2 regions of the Streptomyces sp. NBC_00012 genome follow, and region 2 is predicted to be linked to the other one. Evidence: riboswitches for the same ligand, from Rfam matches in the RefSeq annotation. Region 2 holds a riboswitch; the other holds the start of a gene.
What was found. Region 2 has a riboswitch for glycine ahead of gcvT (glycine cleavage system aminomethyltransferase GcvT). Riboswitches for the same ligand answer to the same signal wherever they lie in the genome.
Positions count from the first base shown of each region.

Region 1 (14,706 bases), 4.6 Mb from region 2:
GCAGGCCATCATGACGGCCGGCCAGAGCACTCACACCGTCCAGGAGTAGCCCCGGGCACGGCCGGTCCGGGACCGGCCCCACCGCACGGGAAGCCGGGCGACGGCATCCGCGGTCCCGGGGTCATGGCCTGGGAACACCCGTCGGCCAGCTGTGCACCGGCTCCCCGCTGTGCATCAGCTCGGCGTACCGCCGGGTCGTCGCGGCCAGCGCCGCGTGCCGGTCGAGCCCGGCCTCCCGTGCCCGGTGGTAGGTGTCCGTCTGCCAGGACGCTCCGTTCACCCGTCGCTTGCAGCGCTCCTCGATGACCCCGAGGTAGCGGTCACGGTCGGCGGGCTCGATGTTCCAGGCATCGAGCCCCGCCGCGGCCAGCGGCAGCAGCTCGTCCCGTACGAGCTTGACGGCGGGCACCCGGGTGAGCCCGCCCGCACGGCCGGGACGCGGCCAGATCAGCTCCGCGTCGATGCCCCGGCGGCACGCGGTGTCGAAGTTCTCCGCCGCGGCGGAGAACGGCAACCGCGTCCACACCGGACGGGACTCCTCGGCGAGCGCCCGCACGAGCCCGTAGTACAGAGCCGCATTGGCGATCAGGTCGGTGACCGTGGGCCCGGCGGGCAGGACCCTGTTCTCCACCCGCAGGTGGGGTACGCCGTCGGCCAGCCCGTACACGGGCCGGTTCCAGCGGTAGACCGTGCCGTTGTGGAGCACCAGTTCCTGCAACCGCGGCACCCCGCCCTCGTCCAGGACCCGCAGCGGCTGCTCCTCGTCGCAGATCGGGAGCAGCGGCGGGAAGTAGCGCAGGTTCTCCTCGAAGAGCTCGTACGCCGAGCCGATCCACCGCTCGCCGAACCAGGTCCTGGGCCGCACTCCCTGGTTCTGGAGTTCGGGCGGCCGGGTGTCGGTGGCCTGTTGGAAGAGCGGCGGCCGCGATTCCCGCCACAGCTCCCTGCCGAACAGGAACGGCGAGTTGGCGCCCAGTGCGATCTGCACCCCGGCAACGGCCTGGGCGGCGTTCCACACGGCTGCGAATCGCCCCGGTGTCACCTGCAGATGGAGCTGGACGGAGGTGCAGGCGGCCTCCGGTGTGATCGAGGCGGAGGTGGACACCAATCGCTCCACGCCCTGGATATCGAGGGAGAAATCCTCGCCCCGGGCGGCCACCATTTGATCGTTGAGCAGTGTGTAGCGGTCCGCGTCCGAGAGGTTCGCCGCGACGAGGTCCTCACGGCGCAGGGTGGGCAGAATACCGATCATCATGATCCCGGCATCGACCTCGCCCGCCTTCCGGTGGGCATATCCGAGCCCGGCCCTGAGCTCTTCGGCCAACTGGTCGAAAACCCGCCCGTCCAGTCGGTGCGGGACTATGTTCACTTCCAAATTGAACATCCCGAGTTCCATCTGGAAATCTCGGCTCGCGATGCGCGGGAGGACCTCCCCATTCGTCATCTTCGGCATGCCGTCGGCGCCCGCGAGATTCAGCTCGATCTCCACGCCCATGAGGTTGCGCGGCCGGTCGAACCTCCGCTCCGCCAGCAGCCGCTCCAGTCCCTCCAAGCACTGGTGGAGCTTTCTCCGGTACCCCTGCCGATCGGACAGGTCATAGGCGCCGGCCACGACCTTCTCCCCCATCGGAGCGTCCCTCCCTCAAGTGGGCGGCCCGCGGCCCAGGCCGCTCGCGTCACGATCGATAATGCCCAGGCCGGGTGATCCATAACGCCCCCTCGAACGCCGCAGACCCAGTAATCTGAGTGCGCCCGCCCGAGGCACATTCCATGGGCATGATGCAGCACGGGTTTCCCCGCCCGGCGCATGGTGAATACCCCGTCAGGTTTCAGCCGTCCCCGCCGGGGGAAAAACCCCAGACGGCGGCTGCGCCGCTGACGCGGAATCAGCAGATTCTCCGCATAATAAAGTCCCGATACCGACTTGTCGGCAATATCTGCGACGGCTAGTGGAATCACCGCGTGAACACGTGTCGTATAAACTCCGCGGACGAGGCAGAGAGTTGACGCACCGGCCCAGTCACCGGCCTCCTCTGGCCCCGCATGCCGACAGCGCCGTCTGCACCCGCCCACGCACCACCGTGTCTCCGAAGTGAGAGGCGACCCACTATGCCGCTGCATGTTCCCCCGGCTCCCGCGCCCGCTCTGCGCAGCGTTCTCGCGGCACTCGGTTCACCCACCGCAGTCCGCGAGGCCCGCACTCCAGCCCTCCGATCCGCCGAGGGACCGCTGAGCCCCGAACTCCCGCTCCCCGTCCATGTACTGGACCGGATCGGGCCGGGCGGACTCGCTCCCGCCACCAGGCTCGCCGCATGGCGGTTCCTGATCAGCAGCTCGGAGCAGCCCGTCGCCGCCGCGGACACCATGCTCACTCCGGACGGCTGGACCTTCTCGCACTTCTTCGAGGGCCCCTACATCGCCTCGACCGAACTCGCCCTGCGCCAGGCCGAGACAGTCACCAGCCACTACCAGCCACGGCTGCTGTCCATCCCGGAGCTGTACATGCTCGCGCTGTGGCTGCACGGCGACGCCGAGGCCGACGCCGCCGGCGGGGCGCTCGCCCCCGCCGATCTCCTGGTCCCGCTGGCTCCGGCCCCACCGGGCATCGCGGCTCATCGCCCGCACCGGGTCGCCGATCTGCTCCGCGTGATGACCCTGCGCATCACCCCCGGCCCCGGCCCCCTGCTCGGATCACCTGCCTGAGAACCGGACCCCCGTACGAGAACGCTGTGCCCCGCCACCGTCCCTGGTGGCGGGGCACGGCGCTGAAGGGGCGCACTTCGATGCCCGTCCGGACTAGCCCGGTCCGGTCACCCCGAACCACCCGAAGTGACAGTGCAGTTGCGGTGAACCGTCCGTGCGGGTGACGCGTCCTTCGAGTAAGGAGAAGTGCTGCTGCGAAATCCCTGCGGAATGACGCCCGTGGGGCAACACTGGGACCGGACCGATCGATACGGGGGGCGGCTATGAACACCTCATCCAGCCGCAGGACATTCACTACAACGCAGCGAAAGAACCCAGCCATGTGCCAGCACCAGCCACCATGCCCGACCGCCGACTCAGCCGACCGGGAAGCCGCCCGTCTGACGGCCCACCACCCGGAGCAGGGCTGGAGCCTGCTGTGCAACGGAGTCCTGCTCTTCGAGGACACCGGTGAGCTGCTCCCCGACGGCCAGATCATCGCTCCGCACCGGCCCCTGGGGACCGACCGGGTGATGAGGGCCGCCTGACCGCGGCCGGTAAGAGCTGGGGCCGGCCCGGAGAATCCTCCGAACCGGCCCCGACGCATGTCCGCGTCACTCCTCCGCGCTCACGACTCAGTTGTCGTACTCGTCCAGCGGCGGGCAGGAGCAGACGAGGTTACGGTCACCGAAGGCGCCGTCGATCCGGCGCACCGGCGGCCAGTACTTGTCGGCGGCCGAGACCCCGGCCGGGAAGACCGCCACCTCACGGCTGTACCCGTGCTTCCACTCCCCGCCCAGCATCGCCGCGGTGTGCGGAGCGTTGTGCAGCGGGTTGTCCTCCGCGCTCCACTCGCCGGAGGCCACCTTCTCGACCTCGCCACGAATGGCGATCATCGTGTCGCAGAACCGGTCGAGCTCCGCGAGGTTCTCGCTCTCGGTCGGCTCGATCATCAGCGTCCCGGCAACCGGGAACGACATGGTCGGCGAGTGGAAGCCGTAGTCGATCAGACGCTTGGCGATGTCGTCAACGCTGACGCCGGTGGACTTGGAGATCGGCCGCAGGTCCACGATGCACTCGTGCGCGACCAGACCGGCCGGGCCGTTGTACAGGATCGGGTAGTGCGGCTCCAGACGCTTGGCGATGTAGTTGGCCGCGAGCACGGCGACCTGCGTCGCGCGCTTCAGGCCCTCCCCGCCCATCAGGCGTACGTACGCCCAGGAGATGGGGAGGATGCCGGCCGAGCCCCACGGGGCGGCCGAGATCGGTCCGACACCGGTCTCGGGGCCGGCGGCAGGCTGCAGCGGGTGGTTCGGCAGGTACGGGGCGAGGTGCGCGCGCACCCCGACCGGGCCGACGCCGGGGCCGCCACCGCCGTGCGGGATGCAGAAGGTCTTGTGCAGGTTCAGGTGCGAGACGTCGCCGCCGAACCGGCCCGGCTTGGCGAGGCCCACCAGCGCGTTGAGGTTGGCGCCGTCGACGTACACCTGGCCGCCGGCGTCGTGCACCTCGGCGCAGATGTCGGCGACGTGCTCCTCGAACACGCCGTGCGTCGACGGGTACGTGATCATGAGTACGGCGAGCTCGTCGCGGTGCTTCTCGATCTTGGCGCGGAGGTCCTCGATGTCCACCTCACCGTCGTCGGCGGTCTTCACCACGACGACCTTCATGCCGGCCATGACGGCGCTGGCCGCGTTGGTGCCGTGCGCGGAGGACGGGATGAGGCAGACGATGCGCTGGTCGTCACCGTTGGCCCGGTGGTACGCCCGCACGGCCAGCAGGCCCGCGAACTCGCCCTGCGACCCCGCGTTCGGCTGGATGGAGACCGCGTCGTAGCCGGTGACCTCGGCGAGGCGCTCCTCCAGCTCGCGGATGAGGGTGAGGAAGCCCTGCGCCTGCTCGGCCGGCGCGAAGGGGTGCAGCGCGCCGAACTCGGGCCAGGTGATCGACTCCATCTCGGTGGTCGCGTTCAGCTTCATGGTGCAGGAGCCGAGCGGGATCATGCCGCGGTCCAGCGCGTAGTCCCGGTCGGCGAGCTTGCGCAGGTAGCGCAGCATCGCGGTCTCGGAGCGGTGCTGGTGGAAGACCGGGTGGGTGAGGATCTCGTCGGTGCGCAGCAGCGCCTCGGGCAGCGTGTCGGCGGTGGTGGCGTCCAGCGCCTCTATGTCCCCGTCGGCGCCGAAGGCGGCCCAGACGGCGGCGATCTGCGTACGGGTCGTGGTCTCGTCGCAGGCGAGGGAGACCAGGTCGGCGTCGACGAACCGCAGGTTGACCCCGCGCTCGCGGGCGGCGACGACGGTCTCGGCAGCCCGGCCCGGGACGCGCACGGTGAGGGTGTCGAAGAAGGCGCCGGTCACGACGTCGACCCCGGCGGCGCGCAGGCCCTCGGCCAGGATCGTCGCGTAGCGGTGGGTGCGCCCCGCGATCGTCCGCAGCCCGTCCGGGCCGTGGTACACCGCGTACATTCCGGCCATGACGGCGAGCAGCACCTGGGCGGTACAGATGTTGCTGGTGGCCTTCTCGCGGCGGATGTGCTGCTCGCGGGTCTGCAGGGCCAGCCGGTAGGCCTTGTTGCCGTCCGCGTCGACGGAGACACCGACGAGGCGGCCTGGAAGGCTGCGGGCGAACTTCTCACGCACGGCCATGAATCCGGCGTGCGGTCCGCCGAAGCCCATCGGCACACCGAAGCGCTGCGTGGTGCCGACCGCGATGTCCGCGCCCAGGTCACCGGGCGAGGTGAGCAGGGTCAGGGCGAGCAGATCGGCGGCGACCGTGACGATCGCACCCAGCTCGTGGGCCTGGTCCATGACGGGCTTGATGTCCCGGACGGCTCCGGAGGCACCCGGGTACTGCACCAGCACGCCGAAGACACCGCGCTCGGCGATCTCCACCGGGATGCCCTCGGACAGGTCGGCGACGACGACCTCGACACCGGTCGGCTCGGCGCGGGTCTCGATGACCGCGATCGTCTGCGGCAGGGCGTCGGCGTCGACCAGGAAGACACCGTTCTTCACCTTGCCGACACGCCTGGAGAGAGCCATGGCCTCGGCGGCCGCGGTGCCCTCGTCGAGCAGCGAGGCGCCGGAGGTCGGCAGCCCGGTCAGCTCGGCGACCATCGTCTGGAAGTTGAGCAGCGCCTCCAGCCGGCCCTGCGAGATCTCCGGCTGGTACGGCGTGTAGGCCGTGTACCAGGCGGGGTTCTCCATGACGTTGCGCAGGATCACCGGCGGGGTGAAGGTGCCGTAGTAGCCGAGCCCGATCATCGGGGCCAGCACCTGGTTGCGGTCCGCGAGCTCGCGGAGCTCGGCGAGGACCTCGGCCTCGGTGCGCGCGGCCGGCAATCCGAGCGCCTCGGCGCTCTTGATGACGTCGGGCACCGCTGCAGCGGTGAGTTCGTCCAGCGAGCCGTAACCGACCTGGGCGAGCATCTTCGACTGCGCCTCGGCATCGGGTCCGATGTGGCGCTGCTCGAACGGAATGCCCTGCTCCAGCTGGGAGAGCGGAGTGCGACGGGGGGTCATGGTGGAGGCCTCCTGGTCTGTCACGACCTGCGAGGGGCACCACGGCGTGGGTGCCCGAACGGCCTCCCCCTCTGTCATCTCAACCTGAGAGCTTCACCGGCGCGCGCTGCGGCGTACCGGCTTTCACCGTCGGTGAGGAAGGGACTCGCACCGGCACTCGGCCGCACGAAACCCGCCCTGCTTTCCAGAGTGACCTCGTCCGTGCGGTACGGGGGCCTGAGAGATTCCGGGGAGGATTTGCTCCTTCGGCGCCTTCGGATCAGCTCCGGAGGACTCTCCCGCACGGGGTCAGCAGCCATGACCAGCCTACCAGCGGGGTTCGTGGCTGATTTCTCGAGTGGCCAACCACCCGGATCTGCCTTTTTGTAGTGCTTGTGGAGTAGCCGCGACCAGTGGGAGGGACCGTGCAGACCGACATCGATCCGCGCCGCCTGATCGGCCGCAAGGCGTTCGACCGCAAGGGCACCAAGATCGGGACCGTGGACGAGGTGTACCTCGACGACGCGACCGGTGTGCCCGAGTGGGCAGCCGTACGTACCGGACTCTTCAGCCGGGACGCGTTCGTCCCGCTGGAACCCAGCGAATTCGTGGAGGACACGCTCCGCATCCCCTTCGACCGTGCACTGATCAAAGACGCACCGGACTTCGGTGTCGGCCGCCATCTCTCGCCGGAACAGGAGCTACAGCTCTACCGGCACTACGGTCTGGACTCCCCGCCCGAGGAGATCGGCCCGGACAGGGACTTCGGCAGGCTGGCAGGCCAGGACGAGTAGTCCACCGGGTCCCGCACCAGAGGCAGCGGGTCGGCGGGCCGCAGTTCCGGGTCGTCGATCCGGAACGTTCGCACCCGGCCGGGCTCCGATCCGGGCTCCTCGAACCGCACCGTCACCCGGCCGACACCACTGCCCTGCACCCAGCCATGGCCGTACGCCTCATGGTGTACGTCGTGGCCGGCGGGCCAGCGCCGTGCGGCGCGCTGCTCGGCGGTCTCCGGGGCATCCGCCCCGGGGTCGCCCGGCGGCTCGCCCCCGTCGTCCCCCGCCGGTGCCGCCCCCTCCGCCGATTCCTCGGCCGATTGCCTGGCGGCCTCCTCTGCCGCGGTCCGCTCACCGGCGGCCTGGGCGAAGAGATCCTCCTGGGTGTAGTCGGCAAGCCCCGTCACGCCCACTCCCAGGAGCCGGACTCCCCCGGTGGTGTCAACGGCCTCCAGGAGCCGTGCGGCGGCCTCACGGACCACTGTGGGGTCGTCCGTGGGCCCACGGAGGGTCTCGGACCTCGTGAGGGTGGAGAAGTCGTACCGGCGCACCTTCAGCACCACGGTGCGCCCGGACCTCCCCGCGCCCCGCAGCCGCTCGACGCACCGGTCGGCCAGCCGCTCGACCTCCGTCCTGATCCGCACCCGGTCGTGCAGGTCGGCGTCGAAGGTGTCCTCGACGGATACCGATTTCGCGTCCCGCTCAGCGACCACCGGCCGGTCGTCGTACCCGAACGCCATGCGGTGCAGCGAGCCGCCGTGCGCCTTACCCAGCAGGCGTACGAGTTCGTCCTCGCCCGCCTCTACCAGATCGTCGACCGTCGTCATCCCCGCACGGCGCAGATGATCCGCCGTCGCCGGCCCGACACCGGGAAGGGTCCGCACCGACATGGGCGCGAGCAGCTCCCGCTCCGTGCCCGGCTCTATGAGCAGCAGGCCGTCCGGCTTCGCCTCCTCCGAAGCGATCTTGGCCAGCATCTTGGAGCCGGCGAGCCCGACCGAGCCGGTGAGCCCGGTGACCGCCTTGATGGCCGTACGCAGCTGCTCGCCGATCTCCAGCGCCGAAGCCGCGTCATCGGCCGTCCCCCCGGCCTCCAGGTCCACGAAGGCCTCGTCGAGGCTGAGGGGCTCCACCAGCGGTGAGAGCCGGGCGAGCAGCTCCATCACCTGGTCGCTCACAGTCCGGTACAGCTGGAAGCGCGGCACCAGATAGGCCGCGTTGGGCGCCAGCCGCCGCGCCTGCGCCGTGGGCATCGCCGAGTGCACCCCGAAGCGACGAGCCTCGTACGACGCGGTGGCGACGACTCCGCGCGGCCCGAGCCCGCCCACCACGACCGGCTTTCCGAGCAGGCTGGGCTTCGCCGCCTGCTCGGCAGAGGCGTAGAAGGCATCCATGTCCAGATGCAGGATGGTGGGCGCGGCTCTCACATCAATCGATGCTGCCCTACGGCACTGACAATCGCCTCGCCCGAACCAGGTGCCGCGTCAGCCGGCGCGGTTGCGCCGCCGCGCGAGCTCATCGGTGGGGTTGTTCCCGATGAGGGTCTCACCGGTGTCCACCCGCTCCCCGTGCAGCTGCGAGAGGGCGGCGTCGACGTCCTGCCACACCACACCCACCGCGATGCCGAAGACCCCCTGCCCGCCCTGGAGCAGGCTGACGACCTCGTCGGGCGAGGAGCACTCGTAGACCGTCGCCCCGTCACTCATCAGCGTCATCCGCTCGAGATCCTGGAATCCGCGGGCCCGTAGATGCTGAACCGTGGTGCGGATGTTCTGGAGTGCCACGCCGGTGTCCAGGAAACGCTTCACGATCTTCAACAGGACGACGTCCCGGAAGCTGTAGAGCCGCTGCGTGCCGGAGCCGTACGCCGGACGCACGCTCGGCTCCACCAGCCCCGTGCGCGCCCAGTAGTCGAGCTGCCGGTAGGTGATCCCGGCTGCCGCGCAGGCGGTCGGCCCGCGGTAGCCGATGTCGTTGGCCGAAGCCGCTCCTTCCCCCGCCACCGCCGCCGGTTGAACCGGTTGCACGATGGTGTGGTCGGCTGTACTCCCCTGCTGCGGATACGGCCCACCCGCTGCCGTACCGTCGCCGCTGCTTCTCACGCCGACCTCCGTCCTTGACCTGCCATCTCGAAGGTAGGCAGTCACTCGGGGTGCGTCAACGATCGCCACACTCGGCACGCCGAGTGATAATCACCCTGAGGGTGGTTTCCCGTGTCTCTCGAGCGGGAAAGGCTTGCCGGATGCGCTGACGGTGACCCCGAAGAACGGTCACTGACTGTTGGTGCCGAAATCCTCCGGGGAGATCTGATCGAGGAACTCGCGGAACTTCTCCACCTCATCCTCCTGCTCGTCCGGGATGGCGATGCCGGCGTCGTCCAGCACTCCGTCACTGCCGTAGATCGGCGTTCCGGTGCGCAATGCGAGCGCTATGGCGTCGGACGGCCGGGCGCTCACCTCGACCCCGCTGGCGAAGACCAGCTCCGCGTAGAAGACCCCTTCCCGAAGGTCCGTGATGCGGACCTCGGTGAGCTCCTGGCCGACGGCCTCGAGCACGTCCTTGAAGAGATCATGGGTCAGCGGCCTGGCCGGAGCCATGCCCTGCTGGGCGAAGGCGATCGCGGTCGCCTCACCAGGACCGATCCAAATGGGGAGGTACCGGTCGCCTCCCACTTCACGCAGGAGCACGATCGGTTGGTTGGAGGGCATTTCCACCCGGACACCCACAACGTCGAGCTCGTTCACACAGCAACCCTAGGACGTGCCCGGCAGGTTTGGGTAGTCGGGCACCCGCTCGATCAGTGGAGCCGGATGTGCAGGGCGCTCTGCACAAGGGCCGAATGAAGCCTCACGGACAGCTCCGCAAGTTCTTTCGCGGTGGCCTCCGCATGGGCTCTGGTCTGCGGATTCCGGTGCAGCCGCAAGGGTGCGACCACCTGCTCGATGAGCCCGACCTCGCGATCCGCAGCAGCTCGCATGGCACGCAGGTGACGCGGCTCCAGGCCGAACCTGCCCAGATCCGCCACAAGCTTGGCCACGGTGACCATCTCGGCGTCGTAACCGCCCTCGGCGGTCGGAACCACCAGGCCGTACGACTCCCACTCGTCGAGGTCGCTCTCGGTGGCCTCGGCGGCCGCCAGCAGCTCCGCACGGCCGATCCGGGCCGCGGTGGCCCGTCCCGCCTCCGCGTCCCAGCCGCCGTCGACCAGATCCCGCGGGCCGCCCCCGGAAGGCAGGGCGGCCCGTTCACCACGGGCGAGGGCATCCAGATGCTCACGGATGACCTTCAGCGGGAGGTAGTGGTCCCGCTGCATGCGCAGCACCTGAGCCAGCCGCTCCACGTCGGCGCCGCGGAACTTGCGATAGCCGGAAGGGGTCCGTTGCGGCTCGACGAGCCCCTCGGCCTCCAGGAATCGAATCTTCGAGATCGTGACCTCGGGGAACTCGTCCCGTAGCCGCAGGAGCACCGCGCCGATACTCATCGGACGGTCGTCGGCGGAGGCGGTGCCGGCCACGGCACCGCCCGTCGGTGTTCTCAGCATGGACCTTCCCTGACGGGTCAGATACCGCGCTGGCTCGCGTAGAAGACCAGCCGGTACTTACCGATCTGCACTTCGTCGCCATTGGACAGGGCAACGGAGTCGATGCGCTCACGGTTGACGTAGGTGCCGTTCAGGCTGCCCACGTCCCCGACCGTGAAGCTGCCGTCGGGGCTCCTGCGAAACTCCACGTGCCGCCGCGACACTGTCACGTCGTCGAGGAAGATGTCGCTCTGCGGGTGGCGGCCGGCCGTGGTCAGCTCACCGTCCAGCAGGAAGCGGCTGCCGGAGTTCGGACCACGACGCACCACCAGGAGCGCGGAGCCGAGCGGAAGGGCGTCTACGGCCGCCTGCGCCTCGGGCGAGAGGGACGGGACGGCCGTCTGCCCGGTGGCCTCAGCCTCGTATGCCTCGAGACCGGAGATGGAGATGGTCGACGTCGTCTCCGAGGCACGCTCGGGGACCCCGCCCCGCAGCGGCGCACCGCAATTGGAGCAGAAACGGCTGGCCTCGGCATTGCGATGCCCGCACCTCGTACAGACCGGCATGGACGAACCCTCCTGCCTGGGGGCGAACTCTCCACCCGTACTCGAGGTCGACGATTCCCCGAAACCTATGCGGCCGGGACCAGCAGGGTCAACAGACGACGCGCCGGATGCTCCCGAATTGTCACTGTCCGTACCCGACACCTGATCACGGAAGAGCGGGCGCTCCGTGCCCTGCTCCTCCGGCTGGCCATGACGCGGCGCGCGATGGCGGGCGGCCTCGTCGCGAGCGCTCTTGCCGAACAACTTCCCAAACAACTTCACGGGCGATTCCCCTTGACCGAAATAGACCCGCCCGTGGGGCAGGACGAACCCTGAATGAACACACCTGCCGACCCGGACATCTTCACAACGTCCGTATCCACTCGACAGTTTCCACCACGCACCACCAATACGATGCGGCGACCCCCCGCAACCTTGCGCCCGTCTCTTCCGCCCCTTCCACGCCGCCGCCTCACGGGGACGACGACCGAGCGTAGTCAGGCTGCTTCGCCGGTCGCAAGGCGTCCACGACGATGTCCTCGGCCTGCTCCACCTGCGCGGTGGCCTGCTCCTTCTCCAGCGTCTGCACCACGCCGCCGGGGATGTTCAGCGCCGGCTCCAGATCCTGGGGCTTGCCGATCACCTTGAAGACGTACGGCGCGGTGATCTTACGGTCGTCAACCCTGACGTTGCCGCCGTCACCGGAGAAGTACGTATTGGCCACCACACGCACTCCGTTGACCTCGATCGCCTCGGCGCCCGCCGCCCGCAGCTCCTGGAGCGCGTCGAGCAGCATGTCCGCCTTCACCCCGTCCCCGGGGTCGTTGACGGTGAGCGTGATCCCGGGCCCGTGTGCCGCCACGGTGCCCGCGAGAACACCGAGTTGCCGCTCCTTCTCCACCGTCTGCTTACGCGCCTCCTCAGCCTGGTCGGAGCTGTTCTCCAGCTCCGTGCGCTGAGCGCCCAACCGCTGCTTCTCGTCCTCCAGACGCTGGGTCCGGTCGTCCAGCTCGTCGAGGATCCGGACCAGGTCTTCCTGCCGGGCACCCCGCAGCGCGCTGTTGTCACTGTTGGACCGCACCTGAATGGCCAGGCCGAGACCGAGCACGAACAGCAGTACCGCGACGATGAGTTGGGCCCTTGTCACCCGCGGGGGCCAGAGTCCGGCGATGAGCCGCTGACGACCGGTGAGCTGGTTGGCGGGGCCTGCCGCGCGCTCTGCGGCGTGCTCCGTCTCGTCGGGAAGTTCTTCGTTACTCATCGGCCTCAGGCCCGGAAGACGTGCCGGCGGATGGCCGCGGCGTTGGAGAAGATCCGGATCCCGAGCACGACCACCACACCGGTGGACAGCTGCGCACCGACGCCCAGCTTGTCGCCCAGGAACACGATCAGCGCGGCCACCACGACGTTCGAGAGGAACGACACGACGAACACCTTGTCGACGAAGATCCCGTCGAGCATGGCGCGCAGACCACCGAAGACTGCGTCGAGAGCAGCCACGACGGCGATCGGGAGATAGGGCTCGACCACCGCCGGCACTTCGGGCCGGACCAACAGTCCGACCACGACTCCCACGACGAGGCCCAGTACGGCGATCACGATGTGCCCTTCCCTGTGTCTGCCGCACCACTGCCGGTGTCTGCGGCCTTGTAAGGCTCTGCTGTACGTACGATCAGGCTCGGCGCGACCGGAAGGCTCACCTTCTGCTGCACGGACATGCTCGTCCGGATGCTGAAGGTGTCCTTGAGCGCCTGAAGATACTGGCCGTCGGCACTGTCCTGGAACTCGGTGCCGAGTTGCTTCCCGTTCCCCACCGCAAGCACCGTGTAAGGCGGGACGAGCGGCCTGTTGTCGACCAGTATGGCGTCGCCCGCCGCTCGGATCGCCGACAGGGCCGTCAGACGCTGCCCGTTGATCGCGATCGCCTCGGCGCCGGACTGCCACAGGCCGTTGACCACCCTCTGGAGGTCCCGGTCGCGGACCCGTCCGGTGTCGGCGAACCCGCTGCTCTCCCTCGGCCCGCCGCCGCCCTGATCCGTGTCCTTGGCGTCGTCGACGACGAGCTTCACGCCGGGCCCCTCCACCGGGGTCGCCCCGGCGAGGAGTGCGACCCGCTCCCCCTGATCCCCGCCGTGCTTCTCCAGCGCCTTGCGCTGACGCCTGCCCACGTCGCCCCGGAGCTTGTCCACCTGCGACTCCAGGCTGTCGGCCGCCGCCGTCTCGTCATCGATGCGGTCGATCAGCTCCTGGCGCTCCTTGGCGAGGACCGGCGCCGACACGCGAGCCTCCGCGGCCCCGAGCGTGACGACGAGGGCGGCCAGCACCAGGCACGCGGCAAGGCCGAGCTTCGACTTGAGCGTACGGGGCAGGCCCGCGCTCCCGTCAGCCTTGCGACGCGCCGAGGCCTCGGCGTATCCGTCGTCCAGGCTGTGGTCCATCACATTGGTCAGCAGCGACATGGATGCGTCGGGACGCGCGGGAGGCGAGGCGGTGCTCCGATCGGGGGACTGCTGCGACATGCCGCACATCGTCGCACGTCGCCACGGCTAGCGCCGAATGGCCCCACCGGTGTGCCCGCAGACGCCGACGGGCACCCCCGGACACACCGGAAGAACCGTCACTGACCTGCGCTGTCCACGACTGACGCCCATTCGTCCAGCAACGCCTGCGCGGAGGCGTCGTCCGGACCTTCGGCCCACAGATGGGTGACCGCTTCGGCCCGGTCCGGCAGCACCATCACCCACCGTCCGTCGGCCTCGACCACCCGCACCCCGTCCGTGGTATCGACACTACGGTCACCCGCGGCCTCCACGACCCGTCGCATGACCAGACCCTTGACGGCCCAGGGGGTGGCGAGATCACGGCGCAGGACATGGGCGCGCGGGATGCGGGCATCGATCTGACTCAGGGTGAGCTGGGTCCTGGCCACCAGGCCGAGGAGCCGCACGAACGCAGCCGACCCGTCGAAAACGCTGCTGAATTCGGGAACGATGAAGCCCCCACGCCCGTCTCCACCGAAGATGGTGCCTTCCTCACGCGCCACGCGGGTCAGATCGTCGGGCGATGTCGTCGTCCATTCGACCTGCGTGCCGTGGTACGCCGCGACCTGCTCGGCGACTCGTGTCGTGGTGACCGGCAACGCCACCCGCCCGCTGCGCCGCTCGGCCGCCACGAGGTCGAGCATCACGAGGAGCGCCCGGTCGTCCTCGACGATCCGGCCCTGCTCGTCGACCAGGGAGAGCCGCTCACCGACCGGGTCGAACCGCACGCCGAACGCGGCCCGCGCCGAGGAGACGATCTCGCCGAGCCGTACGAGTCCGGCGCGCCGGGTCTCGGCTGACTCGGTGGGTCGTGATTCGTCGAGGCCGGGATTGATGGTCAGCGCGTCGACACCGAGGCGTCCCAGCAGACTGGGCAGTACGAGCCCGGCACTCCCGTTGGAGGCATCGACGACCACCTTGAGACCCGCTTCGGCGACCCCCGCGGTGTCCACGTTCCGCAGCAGCGATCCGGTGTACGAGTCGAAGACGCTGGACGGGAAGTACAGATCGCCGATCTCGCCCGGGAAGGCACGCCGGTATTCCTGACGTGCGTAGACCCGGTCGAGTTTCCGCTGCCGTGCCTGCGACAGGTCCGCTCCGCGCTCGTCGATGAACATGATGTCGACCGAGTCGGGCACGCCG
Region 1 is NZ_CP108309.1:7,370,944-7,385,649, reverse strand. Features, by position in the region: gene OHA19_RS33635 (substrate-binding and VWA domain-containing protein) at 1-49, shown strand, start outside; gene OHA19_RS33630 (glutamate-cysteine ligase family protein) at 122-1,627, opposite strand; gene OHA19_RS33625 (hypothetical protein) at 2,110-2,703, shown strand; gene OHA19_RS33620 (DUF5999 family protein) at 3,024-3,230, shown strand; gene gcvP (aminomethyl-transferring glycine dehydrogenase) at 3,318-6,203, opposite strand; glycine riboswitch at 6,398-6,494, opposite strand; gene OHA19_RS33610 (PRC-barrel domain-containing protein) at 6,608-6,976, shown strand; gene OHA19_RS33605 (DNA polymerase IV) at 6,901-8,385, opposite strand; gene OHA19_RS33600 (MerR family transcriptional regulator) at 8,443-9,060, opposite strand; gene OHA19_RS33595 (bifunctional nuclease family protein) at 9,229-9,702, opposite strand; gene OHA19_RS33590 (MerR family transcriptional regulator) at 9,756-10,499, opposite strand; gene OHA19_RS33585 (FHA domain-containing protein) at 10,517-11,305, opposite strand; gene OHA19_RS33580 (DUF881 domain-containing protein) at 11,496-12,284, opposite strand; gene OHA19_RS33575 (small basic family protein) at 12,290-12,622, opposite strand; gene OHA19_RS33570 (DUF881 domain-containing protein) at 12,619-13,542, opposite strand; gene OHA19_RS33565 (sugar phosphate nucleotidyltransferase) at 13,641-14,706, opposite strand, start outside.
Region 1: linked by a shared signal. The riboswitch ahead of gcvP (aminomethyl-transferring glycine dehydrogenase) and the one ahead of gcvT (glycine cleavage system aminomethyltransferase GcvT) in region 2 are both predicted to bind glycine.

Region 2 (14,706 bases):
GGCTCAGCAGCCGCAGCCTCAGCAGCCTCGGGCTCGGCAGCCGCAGCGGTCTCGTCCGCCGCAGCCTCAGCAGCCTCGGGCTCGTCCACCGAGGGCTTGCGCACCTCGACGATCTCGATCGCATCGCGCGCCGCCGCCGTGACCGTCTCGCCGGGCACCTGGTCGGGCGCGTTCTCCGGGTGGTGGCAGGCCACCTGGTGCCCGGTCTTCAGTGCGGCCAGCGGCGGTTCCTGCGTCTTGCAGACCTCCGTCGCCTTCCAGCACCGGGTGTGGAAGCGGCAGCCGCTGGGCGGTGAGATCGGCGAGGGCACGTCGCCCTTGAGCAGGATCCGCTCGCTCTTGGCCGAACGGCGCTTCGGGTCCGGGATCGGAACCGCCGAGAGCAGCGCCTTCGTGTACGGGTGCATCGGCGCCCTGTAGAGCGACTCGCGGTCGGCCAGCTCCACGATCTTGCCGAGGTACATCACCGCGATCCGGTCGGAGACGTGCCGGACCACCGAGAGGTCATGGGCGATGATCACGTACGTGAGACCCAGCTCGGTCTGGAGGTCGTCGAGCAGGTTCACCACCTGGGCCTGGATCGACACGTCCAGCGCCGACACCGGCTCGTCCGCCACGACCAGCTTGGGGTTGAGCGCCAGTGCGCGGGCGATCCCGATGCGCTGGCGCTGACCGCCGGAGAACTCGTGCGGATAGCGGTTGTAGTGCTCGGGGTTCAGGCCCACGACCTCCAGCAGCCGCTGCACCTCCTTCTTGACGCCGCCGTCGGGCGTGACGCCCTGGAGCTTGAAGGGGGCGCCCACGATCGTGCCGATCGTGTGCCGCGGGTTCAGCGAGGAGTACGGGTCCTGGAAGATCATCTGCATGTCCCGGCGCATCGGGCGCATGCCGCCCACGCCGAGGTGCGTGATGTCCCTCCCCTCGAACTCGATCTTCCCCGCGGTGGGTTCGAGCAGCCGGGTGATCAGCCGGCCCATCGTCGACTTGCCGCAGCCGGACTCGCCGACGACGCCCAGGGTCTCGCCCGAGCGCACCTCGAAGTCGATCCCGTCGACGGCCTTCACGGCACCGGCGTTGCGCTGCAGCATCCCCTTCTTGATGGGGAAGTGCTTCTGCAGCCCGGTGACCCTGAGCAGCACCTCGCCGGAGGCCGTGTCACCGGCCGCCGCGCCGCCGGCAGACCTCTGCGCCGGAACGTCCACGCCCTTGTCCTCGCTCGTCACGGCCTTGTCCTCGCTCACAGCTTGGGCGCAATCTCTTCGGTCCAGATACGCTCCCGCTGCTCCTGCGACATGTGGCAGGCCGCCCAGTGCCGGCTGCCGACCTCCTGGAGCTCGGGCCGTACGGTGCGGGTGACGTCGTCCTTGGGCACGTCCGCGTACGGGCAGCGCGGGTTGAAGGCGCAGCCCGAGGGGATGTTGATGAGCGACGGCGGGGAACCCTTGACCGGGATGAGCCGGTCGGTCTGGTCGCGGTCGAGGCGCGGCATCGAGCCCAGCAGGCCCCAGGTGTAGGGGTGCCGGGGCTCGTAGAACACCTTCTCGGCCGGTCCGCGCTCCACGCAGCGCCCGCCGTACATCACCAGGATGTCGTCGGCGAGCTCGGCCACGACGCCCAGGTCGTGGGTGATGATGATGACCGCGGAGCCGAACTCCTTCTGCAGGTCCCGGATCAGGTCGAGGATCTGCGCCTGGACGGTGACGTCCAGCGCGGTCGTCGGCTCGTCGGCGATCAGCAGCTCGGGGTTGTTGACCAGCGACATGGCGATCATCGCGCGCTGGCGCATACCGCCGGAGAACTCGTGCGGGTAGCTGTCGACGCGCTTGTCGGGCTGCGGGATGCCGACCCGGTCGAGCATCTCGATCGCCCGCTTGCGCGCGGTCTTCTTGTCGACGCTGTGGTGGACCCGGTAGGCCTCCACGATCTGCTTGCCGATCGTGTAGTACGGGTGCAGCGCGGACAGCGGGTCCTGGAAGATCATGGCCATGTCGCGGCCGCGCAGCTTGCGGACCTCGTCGGGGTCGGCGGACAACAGCTCCTTGCCGTCCAGCCAGATCTCACCGGAGACCTGGGCCTTGCGCTTGCCGTACTGGCCGGCGGTGTGCAGGCCCATGATGCCCAGCGAGGTGACGGACTTGCCGGAGCCGGACTCGCCGACGATGCCGAGGGTCTTGCCCTTCTCCAGCTGGAAGTTGAGCCCGTCGACGGACTTGACCAGGCCGTCGTCGGTCGGGAAGTGCACCTTGAGGTCACGCACTTCGAGGAAGGCGGTGGGAGCGGGCGAGCCGGCCGGGGAAGGTTCGCCCAGCGCGGCACCGCTCTTGTGCAGTTCGGTCATCCCAGCCTCACTCGCGGGTCGATGACGGCGTACATGATGTCGACGACGAGGTTGGCGACGGCGATCGCGAGAGCCGCGAACAGGGTGACGCCGAGAATCACCGGCAGGTCCTTGTTGCTGATCGCCTGGACCGCGGCGAGCCCGAGACCGGGCAGGTTGAACGTGGACTCGGTGAGGACGGCGCCACCGAGGAGCACGCCGATGTCGAGGCCGAAGACGGTGAGGATCGGCGTCATCGCGGACCGCAGGGCGTGCCGGGTGATGACGGCGCCCTCGCCCAGGCCCTTGGAGCGGGCGGTGCGGATGTAGTCCTCGCCGAGCACTTCGAGCATGGTGGCTCTGGTGAGGCGGGCGTACATCGCGGCGTTCAGGAAGGCGAGCACGATCCACGGCAGGATCAGGGTCTGGAACCAGGTGCCGATGCCGTCGTCCGTGGAGAGGTTGTCGGCGATCTTCACCCAGCCGAAGTTGTGCACGAACAGGCCCATCGCGACCATGCCGGTGAAGAAGATCGGCAGCGAGACACCGGCGAGCGCCGTGGTCATCGCGGCACGGTCCCAGATGCTGCCGCGCCGGAGCGCGGACACCACACCGGTGGCGACACCGCCGAGGAGCCACAGCACGCAGGCACCGGCGGCGAGCGCGCCGGTCACGGGCAGCGCGTCCTTGAGGGTGGTCCAGACGGGGACCTCCGTGCGGAAGGAGTAGCCGAAGCAGGGCGCCGCGCAGTGGGTGACATCCGCACCGTTCGCGTAGTCGCGCCCCATCGGGATGCCCTTGACGAAGTCCCAGAACTGGACGAGAAGGGGGTCGTCGAGACCCAGTTTGATGCGGATGCCCTGAAGCTGCTCGACACCCGTGGCCTTGCCGGCGAAGAGGACTGCGACGTCCTGACCCGCCCACTTGGGCAGCATGAAGAAGATGGTGAACGTCGCGAGCAGTACGACGAGCACCATGATGACTACGGCGAACAGGCGCCGGATGAGATAAGCAAGCACTGTGTGCGGCCCGGCGGTGGCCGGGAACCCCTTGTGGGGGCTCCCGGCCATCGCCCCGGCCCTCACCTGCCCTTCGGACTGGCGGGTTTCGGCGGCGGTGGAACAGTCAAACGGGTTGACTGCGAATGCTGTTGACTACAGCGACTACTTGACGACGCCGAGCGAGACGTAGTCGTAACGGCCGTTGTAGGCGTCGGACATGTAGGCGTTCGTCAGACGGCTGCCGCGCCAGGTGATGTTCTTCTCGTAGATGAAGGGCATCCAGTCGGCCTGGTCGAGGATCCGCTTGTCGAGCTCCTTGTAGATCTCGCCGGCCTTGACCGGGTCGGTCTCCGCGATCGCCCGGTCGAAGATCTTGTCGATCTGCGGGTCGTTCAGCTGCGACTCGTTGTAGTTACCGGTGTCCGCGAGGAACCGGCTGTCCCACAGCGGCTGGCCGAAGCCCTGGCCGGACGGGAAGTCCGGGCCCCAGCCGCTCATCGTCATGCCGTAGCCGCGCTTCTTCACGACGGACGGCGAGCCGGTGATGCTGGACGCCTCGGCGCCGTCGATCGGGTCGACCTCGATCTTGATGCCGACCTTGCCGAGCTGCTCCTGGAGCGCCTCGGCGGTGTCGACCTCGCCCGGGTTGTTGGTACGGGCGGTGAGCTTGGTGGAGAAGCCGGTCGGGTGACCGCACTGCTTCAGCTCGTCCTTGGCCTTGGCGACGTCCGGCTTGCCCTTGCGGGCGAGGACGCCGTACGGGTCGTAGTCGCTGTGGCCCTTGATGGAGACCGGCAGGGTGCTGTTGGCGATCGCACCACCGGCGATCTCGCCACCGCGGGTCTGCTGGAGACCGGCGAAGTCGGTGGCGTAGAAGACGGCCTTGCGGCAGTGGACGTCGTCCAGCGGCTTCGCGGTGTGGACGAGCGCGACGTAGCGGACGAAGGACGTCTGCATGTTGTCGACGCTGTCCTTGTGCTCCTGGACGGCGGTGACGCGGCCGGACTGGGTCATGCCGGTGCCGTTGAGGTCGACGTCGTAGTCGCCCTCCATCAGCTTCTTGTCGTTCTCCTCCAGGTTGGCGGAGATCGTCACGGTGACCTTGTCCGGGAGCGCTGCGCGCAGCGGGTCGGACGCCTTCTGCCACTTGTCGTTGCGGACGAGCACGATGCTCTTGCCCGGCTTGTACTCCTGGAACTTGTACGGGCCGGAGGAGAACGGGCGCTGGGTGTACTTCGCGCCGGTGTCCTTGTCCGCCTTCACGGGCGAGCCGGACGGCATGGCGAGGAACTGCTCGAAGTCACCGTTGGGCTTGGGCAGCTTGAAGACGATGGTGTTGTCGTCGGGCGTCTCGATCGACTTGAGGCCGAGCTTGTCCGCGGACTTGTCCTTGTAGGGGCCCTTGTACTCGCCCTTGGGGTCCAGCGTCTGCATCAGGTACTGCGGGCCACCGGTGATGGTGTCCGTCGCCCAGATGCGCTCGATGCCGTACTTGACGTCCTTGGAGGTCAGCTTGGAGCCGTCCTCCCAGGTCAGACCGTCACGCAGCTTGTACGTGTAGGTCTTGCCGCCGTCCGTGATCTCACCGGGGCCGGTGGCCAGGTCGCCGACCAGCTTGGTGGAGGCCGCACCCGGCTTGGTGTCGTACGAGACCAGCTGGCGGGTGTAGAAGCGCATGAAGTCCCAGGCCATGCCGTAGTAGGCACGCTGGGGGTCGGCGGAGTCGAGGTCCTGCTTGCCGACCATCTTCAGCGTTCCACCCTTTTTGGTGGACGGGTTGGCGACCTTGTTGAACGCCGCGTTGAAGCCGGCGCCCTTCGAGCTGCCGCCGCCTTCGTTGTCGCCGTCGCCGCCGCCGCACGCCGTGGTGGTCATCAGCGCCGCGACCACGAGGGCCGCACCAGCGGTGAGCCGTCGTTTCGAGGTAACTGTGGACATTTTCTCGTAACCTCCGAGATCGCGGTCCCTGGCCGTTGCTTGCCGGAGAACCATGGGAAGAGCCACCTGACGATGCGGCAGGGGCAAGTCGTGGGCTATCGGGTTCCCTTGGGGTCCAGGGCGTCGCGCAGCCCGTCCCCGAAGAGGTTGAAGGCCAGCACGGTGATGAAGATCGTCACGCCGGGGAAGACCATGAACATCGGGTCGTGCTCGTAGGTCTCCAGGGCGTCCCGCAGCATTCCGCCCCAGGAGGCCGTCGGCGGCCGGACACCGGCGCCGAGGAAGCTGAGGGCCGCCTCGGTGAGGATGTTGGTGGGGATCATCAGCGTCGCGTAGACGGTGATCGGCGCCACCAGGTTGGGCAGCAGCTCGCGGAAGAGGATGTGCGTGCGCCCGCCGCCGAGGCTGCGCGCCGCCTCCACGTACTCGCGCTCGCGCAGCGAGAGCGTCTGCCCGCGGACGATGCGTCCGACGTACGGCCACCCGAAGAAGCCGATGACGGCGACCAGCACGGCGATGCGTACGCCGCTGCCGGTGAGGCCGAGCAGATCGTCGGGGAGGACCGAGACCAGGGAGATGATGAAGAGGAGCTGCGGGAAGGAGAGCAGCACGTCCATGACCCGGCTGATCACCGCGTCCACCCAGCCGCCGAAGTATCCGGCGATGATCCCGAAGAGGGTGCCGAGGGCGACGGCGACCAGGGCCGCCAGGAAGGCCACGAGCAGCGAGATCCGGGCGCCGTAGACGATCCGGCTGAAGACGTCGCGGCCCTTGTTCGGCTCGACGCCGAACAGGTAGTCGCCGCTCACGCCGCCGAGGCTGCCCGTGGGGAGATTGGTCAGCGGGTCGAGCATGTCCTGGTGGAACTCGTTCGGCGGGTGCCCGAACAGGCTCACGATCAGCGGCGCGAAGACGGCCACCACGATCAGGACGAGGACAACGATGCCACCCGTCAGAGCAACCTTGTCCTGCTTCAGGCGGTTCCAGGCGATCTGCTTGAGAGACCGTCCCTCGACCTTCTTCACCCCGGAGTCGACGGCGGGACCGCCGGCTGCGACCGGATCCGCTTCCTTGGTCGGCTCGTGCAGTGGTGCCGTCATCGTGGCAAGGACCCCTCTCAACCGGCGGTGGCCGGGCCGAACTGGCCGCTGTGGCGGCGCGATCAGTCAGTCGTACGCAGAGGCGGCAAGACGCCCTTGCTGCGGGAGTCTTCATTGCCGTTACGACTGGTAGCCATACCGACAGGCGAATGGATGCCTAACCGTGATGCGCCCTGGGGTGTTCCGTTATCCGGACGGATGTGAACGCCCGCCGAACACAGGTCAGTTGATACGGAAGGGGGCACGCGATCGGATACGCGTCGCTTTCATCACCAGACATGCCGAGCACGGAAATCTCGGACATGGACGACCGGACGGGGTCATCGGGCCGGTGAACGTGCGGACACATTCGGGGAGTTGGCGCCTTACGGCCGCGTTACGGAAAATCCGGCGCGTACACGCGCATTCCGGACCACGGGGACGGAACGGTCCCGCACGGGTCAGTACGCGCCCTGCGGCGGGTAGCCGTACCCCGCGACGGGGGCCGCCGGGGCATGCGCCTCGCGGTCGTAGAACGGGCGGGCGTTGGCGCGCAGCCACATCGCGACCGGGTCGTACTCGTCGGACATCGCGACGGTGGAGACGGGCAGCCCCTCCGGGACGGCGGAGATCGACTGCTGCATCATCGCGCGCGCCGCGTCCACCGAGGGCGGGCTCGTGTCGTAGAGGTCGAGGCCGACGGTGAGGTACGGGACCCCGAGCGCGGGCTGCACCCAGGCGCGGCGCAGCGAGCGGATCGCCGGGGTGTGGTGGGCGTTCTGCGTGAGCAGGGCGTAGAACTGCGGGATCTCGATGGCCGGCTCGGTGAGCCGGAGCGGGCCCGCGGGCATCCGGTCGAGGCCGGTGGCGACCCGGCGCAGATCCAGCCAGGGGATGCCCACTCCGCCGCCCGGGGCGTGCGGGTTGAGCCAGATGCCCCAGCGGTCGGGGAAGAGGGTGCGGGCGATGTCCCGGCCGCCGACCAGCTCGTGGGCGCGGTTCCAGCCGCTGGCCGAGAGCTCCTGGGCGGAGGTCACGCAGGGGGCGTAGCCGAGGCCGTCGATCTCCATGTTTCCGTACTGGGCGTCGGGTGAGCCCGCCTGGCCCTGCCAGAGGAGCATCCAGATCCGGCCGTTCGCGAGGGCCTGCAGCAGCGCCTCGTACGCGTCGTAGCGCCCGGGCGTCACTTGGCGCAGCATGTGCTCGACCTGTCCGGCCGCCGCGGTGCCTGACGCACTCACCTGGTCCCGCCCCTCTTCGATCCACTGTGTCGGCCCCGCCGCCCCGGGCACACGGGTGCGGCGTGATGCCGAGGCACCAGCCATGAAACCAGCTTATGCGCCGGTCCTGACACCGACTTGACGCCATGGGTCGAAGCGGTGTTCCACGGACAGGCCGGTCTTATATGCCCGCTCGCTGGTAGAACGGCCGGATCCGCTCCCGCATCCAGTCGCCGACCGGGTCCTGTGCCACATCGAGCAGAACGAGATTGACCTGCCAGGGCACCTCGACCCGGCCAAGAGCGCGGCCGAGGGCGTCCATCGGGGCATTGCGGCCGGCGCCCTCCCAGGTGGAGAACTCGACGCCGATGAAGAGCACGGGGTCACCGCCCTCGATGCTGGCCAGCGCCCGGCGGGCGGAGAGCACGACGCCGCTCTCCTCGAACTCACCGGCCGCCGCGGCGAGGAAGTCGACCGGCTCCTCCTTCCAGTCCGGCTCGTACAGCCGGACCCTGCCGCCGCTGGCCGGCCCGTCCAGCGGGGTGCGCCCGGCCCGGCAGAGTTCGGCCACGGCGGGCGGCGGCAGCGGCATCCCGACCGCGCCGCCCGGGTTCACCGCGATGCCGAGCTGCGGGGGCAGTCCGCGGGCGAAGTCGCGGGCGGGCGCGACGGTGAAGGACATATGGGTACCGACACAGGCGAGGAACTGCTGTTCGGAGCTGAAGACGGGGACGTACGCCGCGCCCTCGATCTCCACCGTCGGCAGATCCAGGGCCGCCGAGTCGGGCCCCCCGCCGTTGGGCAGCGGCACCCAGACCTGACTGCGGCCGAGCACCTCGACGAGCCGTCCGCCCGCCTCCGGGCTGCCCACCGAGGCCATCAGCACTTCTTCGAGCTCATTGGCCGGCCATCCGCCCTGCGGATGGGACCGGACCTGCGCCGGAACGTCCACTGCTTCCCCTTCTCGCCCAAGCTTTCCGGCAGAAGATTAACGCCCGGCTCCGCCGCCGCCCCGGCCCCGCGGCCCCGGCTGAGGGCCGTCCCGCCCGCCAGGGATCACGGAACAGCCTTATCGGTCCCCGGGCCGCCCGTCCGCGAACGCGATCCGGCCGAGCCTTCCTGCCGCCTCCCGGTCCAGCAGCACCGCCGAGGCGCACCCGGGCGGCAGCACGCCTGCCTCGGTCGCCCGCAGCAGCCTGCCCACCGCCCTGCGGTGCCGGGCGAAGGCGTATCCCGATACGCCGCGTCCGCGCTCGCGCTGGCCCTCCCTGGCGGTCTGCGGCGTGACGTCGAGCAGGACCAGGTGCAGGCCCCGGCCCCGGCGGCGGGCATCACGGGCCAGCCAGCCGCGCACCCACGCCTGGGTTCCGCAGTCGTGGACGACGGCGGACTCCCCGGAACGCAGCACCCGCCACAGCCCCCAGTAGTGGGCGACGCGGACGAGCGGGCGGTAGAGGGCGTACGGGAGTAAGCGGGGCACGACCCGCGCCCAGCGGTCCCGGGTGTCCTGGGAGTCGATGGCGTGCGCCGTGGTCACCGCCCGCCGGATGAGCGTCGACTTGCCGCTGCCGGGCAGCCCGGAGACCACCACCACATCGCCCGCCGCGAAGTGCAGGCCGCGCGGGCTGCGCCCGGACCGCTGCCGCAGATCCCGCACCACGGGCGCGTGCGCGCCCGACGCCGCCCTCGCCGGGGCACCCGCCTGTGCGGGCATCGCGCCGTGCGCGACCCCCGCGGTCGTCGCGTACCGCTGCAACGTCATCGCCCTCCCCTGTCGGCTCACCCCACGCATGCCCCTGAAGTGTAAAGAAAAGGTAATGCGACACAACCGCCCACGCCGCTGATTTCCCACGGGGGACCGGGGCCCCACTCCGGCCCGATGCGTGCGATGATGACCCGGCCAACTGCATAAAGGCCGCTTGAATCCGCGCGGGAGAGTTCCGGTCACTTTCTGTGCCGGGCGCCGAAGGAGCAAGTTCCTCCCTTGAATCTCTCAGGCCCCGTACCGCGTGGATGAGGCAGATCTGAAAAGCGGGCCGCTTCGCGGCTCCACCCAAGGTGCAAGCCGAAGCCCTCCAGGGGCTCTCGGCGAACCTCTCAGGTTCCGATGACAGATGGGGAGGGATCGTCCTCGTCGTCATGCCCTGGGAGCCATATCCATGAGCACCGCCCCCCGCCTCACCGCCCTCGATGCCCTGCACCGTTCGCTGGGCGCGACCATGACCGACTTCGCGGGCTGGGACATGCCCCTGCGGTACGCCAGCGAGCGCGACGAGCACAACGCGGTGCGCACGAGGGCCGGCCTCTTCGACCTGTCGCACATGGGAGAGATCACCGTCACCGGCCCCGCGGCCGCGGCCTTCCTGAACTTCGCGCTGGTCGGCAACATCGGCACCGTCGCCGTGGGCCGGGCCCGCTACACGATGATCTGCGCCGAGGACGGCGGCATCCTGGACGACCTGATCGTCTACCGCCTGGGTGACACCGAATACATGGTCGTCGCCAACGCCGGTAACGCCCAGATCGTGCTGGACGCGCTGACGGCACGCGCCGAGGGCTTCGACGCCGAGGTGCGCGACGACCGCGACGCGTACGCGCTGCTCGCCGTCCAGGGCCCGGAGTCCCCGGCCATCCTGGCCTCCGTCACCGACGCCGACCTGGACGGTCTGAAGTACTACGCCGGCCTGCCCGGCACGGTCGCCGGTGTCCCCGCGCTGATCGCCCGGACCGGCTACACCGGCGAGGACGGCTTCGAGCTGTTCGTCGCCCCCGTCCACGCCGAGCAGCTGTGGAAGGCGCTGACCGAGGCGGGCGCCTCCCGTGGCCTGATCCCGTGCGGGCTCTCCTGCCGCGACACGCTGCGCCTGGAGGCGGGCATGCCGCTGTACGGGCACGAGCTGACCACGGGGCTCACCCCGTTCGACGCCGGTCTCGGCCGGGTCGTGAAGTTCGAGAAGGAGGGCGACTTCGTCGGCCGCAAGGCCCTCGAAGCCGCCGCCGAGCGCGCCGAGACCGCCCCGCCGCGCAAGCTGGTCGGGCTCGTCGCCGAGGGCCGCCGGGTGCCGCGCGCCGGCTTCTCGGTGGTCGCCGCCGGTGAGGTCGTCGGCGAGGTCACCTCGGGCGCCCCGTCCCCGACCCTGGGCAAGCCGATCGCCATGGCCTACGTCGACGCCGCGCACGCCACGCCCGGCACCGAGGGCGTCGCAGTGGACATCCGGGGCACCCACGAGCCGTACGAGGTCGTGGCGCTGCCGTTCTACAAGCGCCAGAAGTGACGTCGGCGCTCATCGAGAAGTGACGCAGTCGCGTCTCACACCGTAAGACCACCGTTCATCAGCACTCCCCCGCGTACAGGAGAATTCAGGTCATGAGCAACCCCCAGCAGCTGCGTTACAGCAAGGAGCACGAGTGGCTGTCGGCCGTCGAGGACGGTGTGGCCACGATCGGTATCACCGAGCACGCGGCCAACGCGCTCGGCGATGTCGTCTTCGTCCAGCTTCCCGAGGTCGGTGACCCGGTGACCGCGGGCGAGACCTGCGGTGAGCTGGAGTCGACCAAGTCGGTCAGCGACCTGTACTCCCCGGTGACCGGCGAGGTCACCGAGGCGAACCAGGACGTCGTGGAAGACCCGTCGCTGGTGAACTCCGCTCCCTTCGAGGGCGGCTGGCTGTTCAAGGTACGCGTCGCGGAGGTGCCGGACGACCTGCTCTCCGCCGACGAGTACACCGAGTTCTCCGGCAACTAAAGACCCAAAGGGACCACCTGATGTCGCTTCTCAACTCCTCCCTCCACGAGCTGGACCCGGACGTCGCCGCCGCTGTCGACGCCGAGCTCCACCGTCAGCAGTCCACCCTCGAGATGATCGCCTCGGAGAACTTCGCTCCGGTCGCGGTCATGGAGGCCCAGGGCTCCGTCCTCACCAACAAGTACGCCGAGGGCTACCCGGGCCGCCGCTACTACGGTGGCTGCGAGCACGTAGACGTCGTCGAGCAGATCGCCATCGACCGCATCAAGGCGCTGTTCGGCGCCGAGGCCGCGAACGTCCAGCCGCACTCCGGTGCGCAGGCCAACGCCGCCGCGATGTTCGCGCTGCTCAAGCCGGGCGACACGATCATGGGCCTGAGCCTGGCCCACGGCGGTCACCTGACCCACGGCATGAAGATCAACTTCTCCGGCAAGCTCTACAACGTGGTCCCGTACCACGTCGACGAGACCGGCGTCGTGGACATGGCCGAGGTCGAGCGTCTGGCCAAGGAGTCCAAGCCGAAGCTGATCGTCGCCGGCTGGTCCGCGTACCCGCGTCAGCTGGACTTCGCCGCCTTCCGCCGCATCGCGGACGAGGTCGGCGCGTACCTGATGGTCGACATGGCGCACTTCGCCGGCCTGGTGGCCGCGGGGCTGCACCCCAACCCGGTGCCGCACGCCCACGTCGTCACGACCACCACGCACAAGACCCTCGGCGGTCCGCGCGGTGGCGTCATCCTGTCGACGCAGGAGCTCGCCAAGAAGATCAACTCCGCGGTCTTCCCGGGCCAGCAGGGCGGCCCGCTGGAGCACGTGATCGCGGCCAAGGCGGTCTCGTTCAAGGTCGCTGCGACCGATGAGTTCAAGGAGCGCCAGCAGCGCACCCTGGACGGCGCCCGCATCCTCGCCGAGCGCCTGGTCCAGCCGGACGTCACCGAGGTCGGTGTCTCCGTGCTGTCCGGCGGTACGGACGTCCACCTGGTCCTGGTCGACCTGCGCAACTCCGAGCTGGACGGCCAGCAGGCCGAGGACCGGCTGCACGAGCTGGGCATCACGGTCAACCGGAACGCCATCCCGAACGACCCGCGGCCGCCGATGGTCACCTCGGGTCTGCGGATCGGTACGCCGGCCCTGGCGACCCGCGGTTTCCAGACCGAGGACTTCACCGAGGTCGCGGAGATCATCGCCGCCGCCCTCAAGCCGTCCTACGACGCGGACGCCCTGAAGGCCCGCGTCGTCGCGCTGGCCGAGAAGTTCCCGCTGTACCCCGGCCTGAAGTAGTCCGGACAAGTTCTCGTTACACGTTGGGGCGGGGCACCGCGCACACTGAACTGTGAGCGCGGTGCCCCGTCCCATGCCCCGCCCTCCGGGCCGTCCGGCCCGTACCGCACCACCCGGCAGACGACGGCGTCTACCAACCCCTGAGGAGTCACCCGTGGCCATCTCGGTCTTCGACCTGTTCTCGATCGGCATCGGCCCGTCCAGCTCCCATACGGTCGGCCCGATGCGCGCCGCCCGTATGTTCGCTCGCCGGCTGAAGAACGAGGGCCTGATCGCCCACACCGCCTCGATACGCGCCGAGCTGTACGGCTCGCTCGGTGCGACGGGTCACGGCCACGGCACCCCCAAGGCCGTCCTGCTCGGCCTGGAGGGCGAGTCGCCGCGCACCGTGGACGTGGAGTCCGCCGACGACCGGGTCGAGCAGATCCGCACCACCGGCCGGATCAACCTCCTCGGCATGCACGAGATCGACTTCGACGCCGACGAGCAGCTGATCCTGCACCGCCGCAAGGCCCTCCCGTACCACGCGAACGGCATGACGATCTTCGCCTTCGACCGCGAGGGCGACCTGCTCCTGGAGAAGACGTACTACTCGGTCGGCGGCGGCTTCGTCGTGGACGAGGACGCGGTGGGCGAGGACCGGATCGTGCTCGACGACACCGTGCTCAAGCACCCCTTCCGCACCGGTGACGAGCTGCTGCGCCTCGCCCATGACACCGGGCTGTCCATCTCCTCGCTGATGCTGGAGAACGAGCGGGCCTGGCGCACCGAGGACGAGATCCGCTCGGGTCTGCTGGACATCTGGCGCGTCATGCAGGCCTGTGTCTCGCGCGGCATGTCCCGCGAGGGCATCCTGCCCGGCGGCCTCAAGGTCCGCCGCCGCGCCGCGAACACCGCCCGCCAGCTGCGGGCCGAGGGCGACCCGCAGACCCACGCGATGGAGTGGATCACCCTCTACGCGATGGCGGTCAACGAGGAGAACGCGGCGGGCGGCCGGGTCGTCACCGCGCCCACCAACGGCGCCGCGGGCATCATCCCGGCCGTCCTGCACTACTACATGAACTTCGCGGCCGGCGGCGCCACCGAAGCGGAGAAGGAGGACGGCGTCGTCCGCTTCCTCCTCGCCGCCGGGGCCATCGGCATGCTCTTCAAGGAGAACGCCTCCATCTCCGGCGCCGAGGTCGGCTGCCAGGGCGAGGTCGGCTCCGCCTGCTCCATGGCCGCGGGCGCCCTCGCCGAGGTCCTCGGCGGCACCCCCGAGCAGGTCGAGAACGCCGCCGAGATCGGCATGGAGCACAACCTGGGCCTGACCTGCGACCCGGTCGGCGGTCTCGTCCAGATCCCGTGCATCGAGCGCAACGGCATGGCCGCGGTCAAGGCGGTCACCGCGGCGAAGATGGCGCTGCGCGGCGACGGAAGTCACAAGGTCTCCCTCGACAAGGTCATCAAGACCATGAAGGAGACGGGCGCGGACATGAGCGTGAAGTACAAGGAGACCGCGCGGGGCGGCCTCGCGGTGAACATCATCGAGTGCTGAGCGAACACCCCTGACCGTCCGGGGCGGGAGCCGAGCGGCTTCACCCCGGACGGCCGCCGGGCGTGCGGGTAGAGTGGTCCGTTGCCCGTGGGCGTCGCGGATGCCGCCCCGGCCTCCTGTGCCTGGCCGCACACCCCCTGCACGACAGGTTTCCCGCTCTTGTCCTCCTCCGTACTGTCCCCGGCCGCGAGGCTGCGCGGATTCCGCCCCTCCTGGCTGTCCCCGAAGGTGTTCCGCACCGAGCTGCTGGCCGGCCTCGTGGTCGGACTGGCGCTGATCCCCGAGGCGATCTCCTTCTCGGTGATCGTCGGGGTGGATCCGGCGATCGGACTGTTCACCTCGTTCACCATGGCGGTGGTCATCTCCGTCGTCGGCGGACGCCCCGCGATGATCTCCGCCGCCACCGGCGCGGTCGCCCTGGTCCTCGCGCCCCTCAACCGTCAGCACGGGTTCGGTTACCTGGTCGCCGCGGTCATGCTGGGCGGTGTCCTCCAGATGGCCCTGGGCGCGCTGGGTGTCGCGAAGCTGCTGCGGTTCGTGCCGCGCAGTGTGATGGTCGGCTTCGTCAACTCCCTCGCCATCCTGGTCT
Region 2 is NZ_CP108309.1:2,732,451-2,747,156, forward strand. Features, by position in the region: gene OHA19_RS12485 (ABC transporter ATP-binding protein) at 1-1,202, opposite strand, end outside; gene OHA19_RS12490 (ABC transporter ATP-binding protein) at 1,238-2,338, opposite strand; gene OHA19_RS12495 (ABC transporter permease) at 2,335-3,336, opposite strand; gene OHA19_RS12500 (ABC transporter substrate-binding protein) at 3,481-5,256, opposite strand; gene OHA19_RS12505 (ABC transporter permease) at 5,352-6,356, opposite strand; gene OHA19_RS12510 (enhanced serine sensitivity protein SseB C-terminal domain-containing protein) at 6,797-7,576, opposite strand; gene OHA19_RS12515 (enhanced serine sensitivity protein SseB) at 7,737-8,507, opposite strand; gene OHA19_RS12520 (AAA family ATPase) at 8,625-9,317, opposite strand; glycine riboswitch at 9,476-9,573, shown strand; gene gcvT (glycine cleavage system aminomethyltransferase GcvT) at 9,715-10,830, shown strand; gene gcvH (glycine cleavage system protein GcvH) at 10,923-11,300, shown strand; gene glyA (serine hydroxymethyltransferase) at 11,321-12,580, shown strand; gene OHA19_RS12540 (L-serine ammonia-lyase) at 12,735-14,117, shown strand; gene OHA19_RS12545 (SulP family inorganic anion transporter) at 14,277-14,706, shown strand, end outside.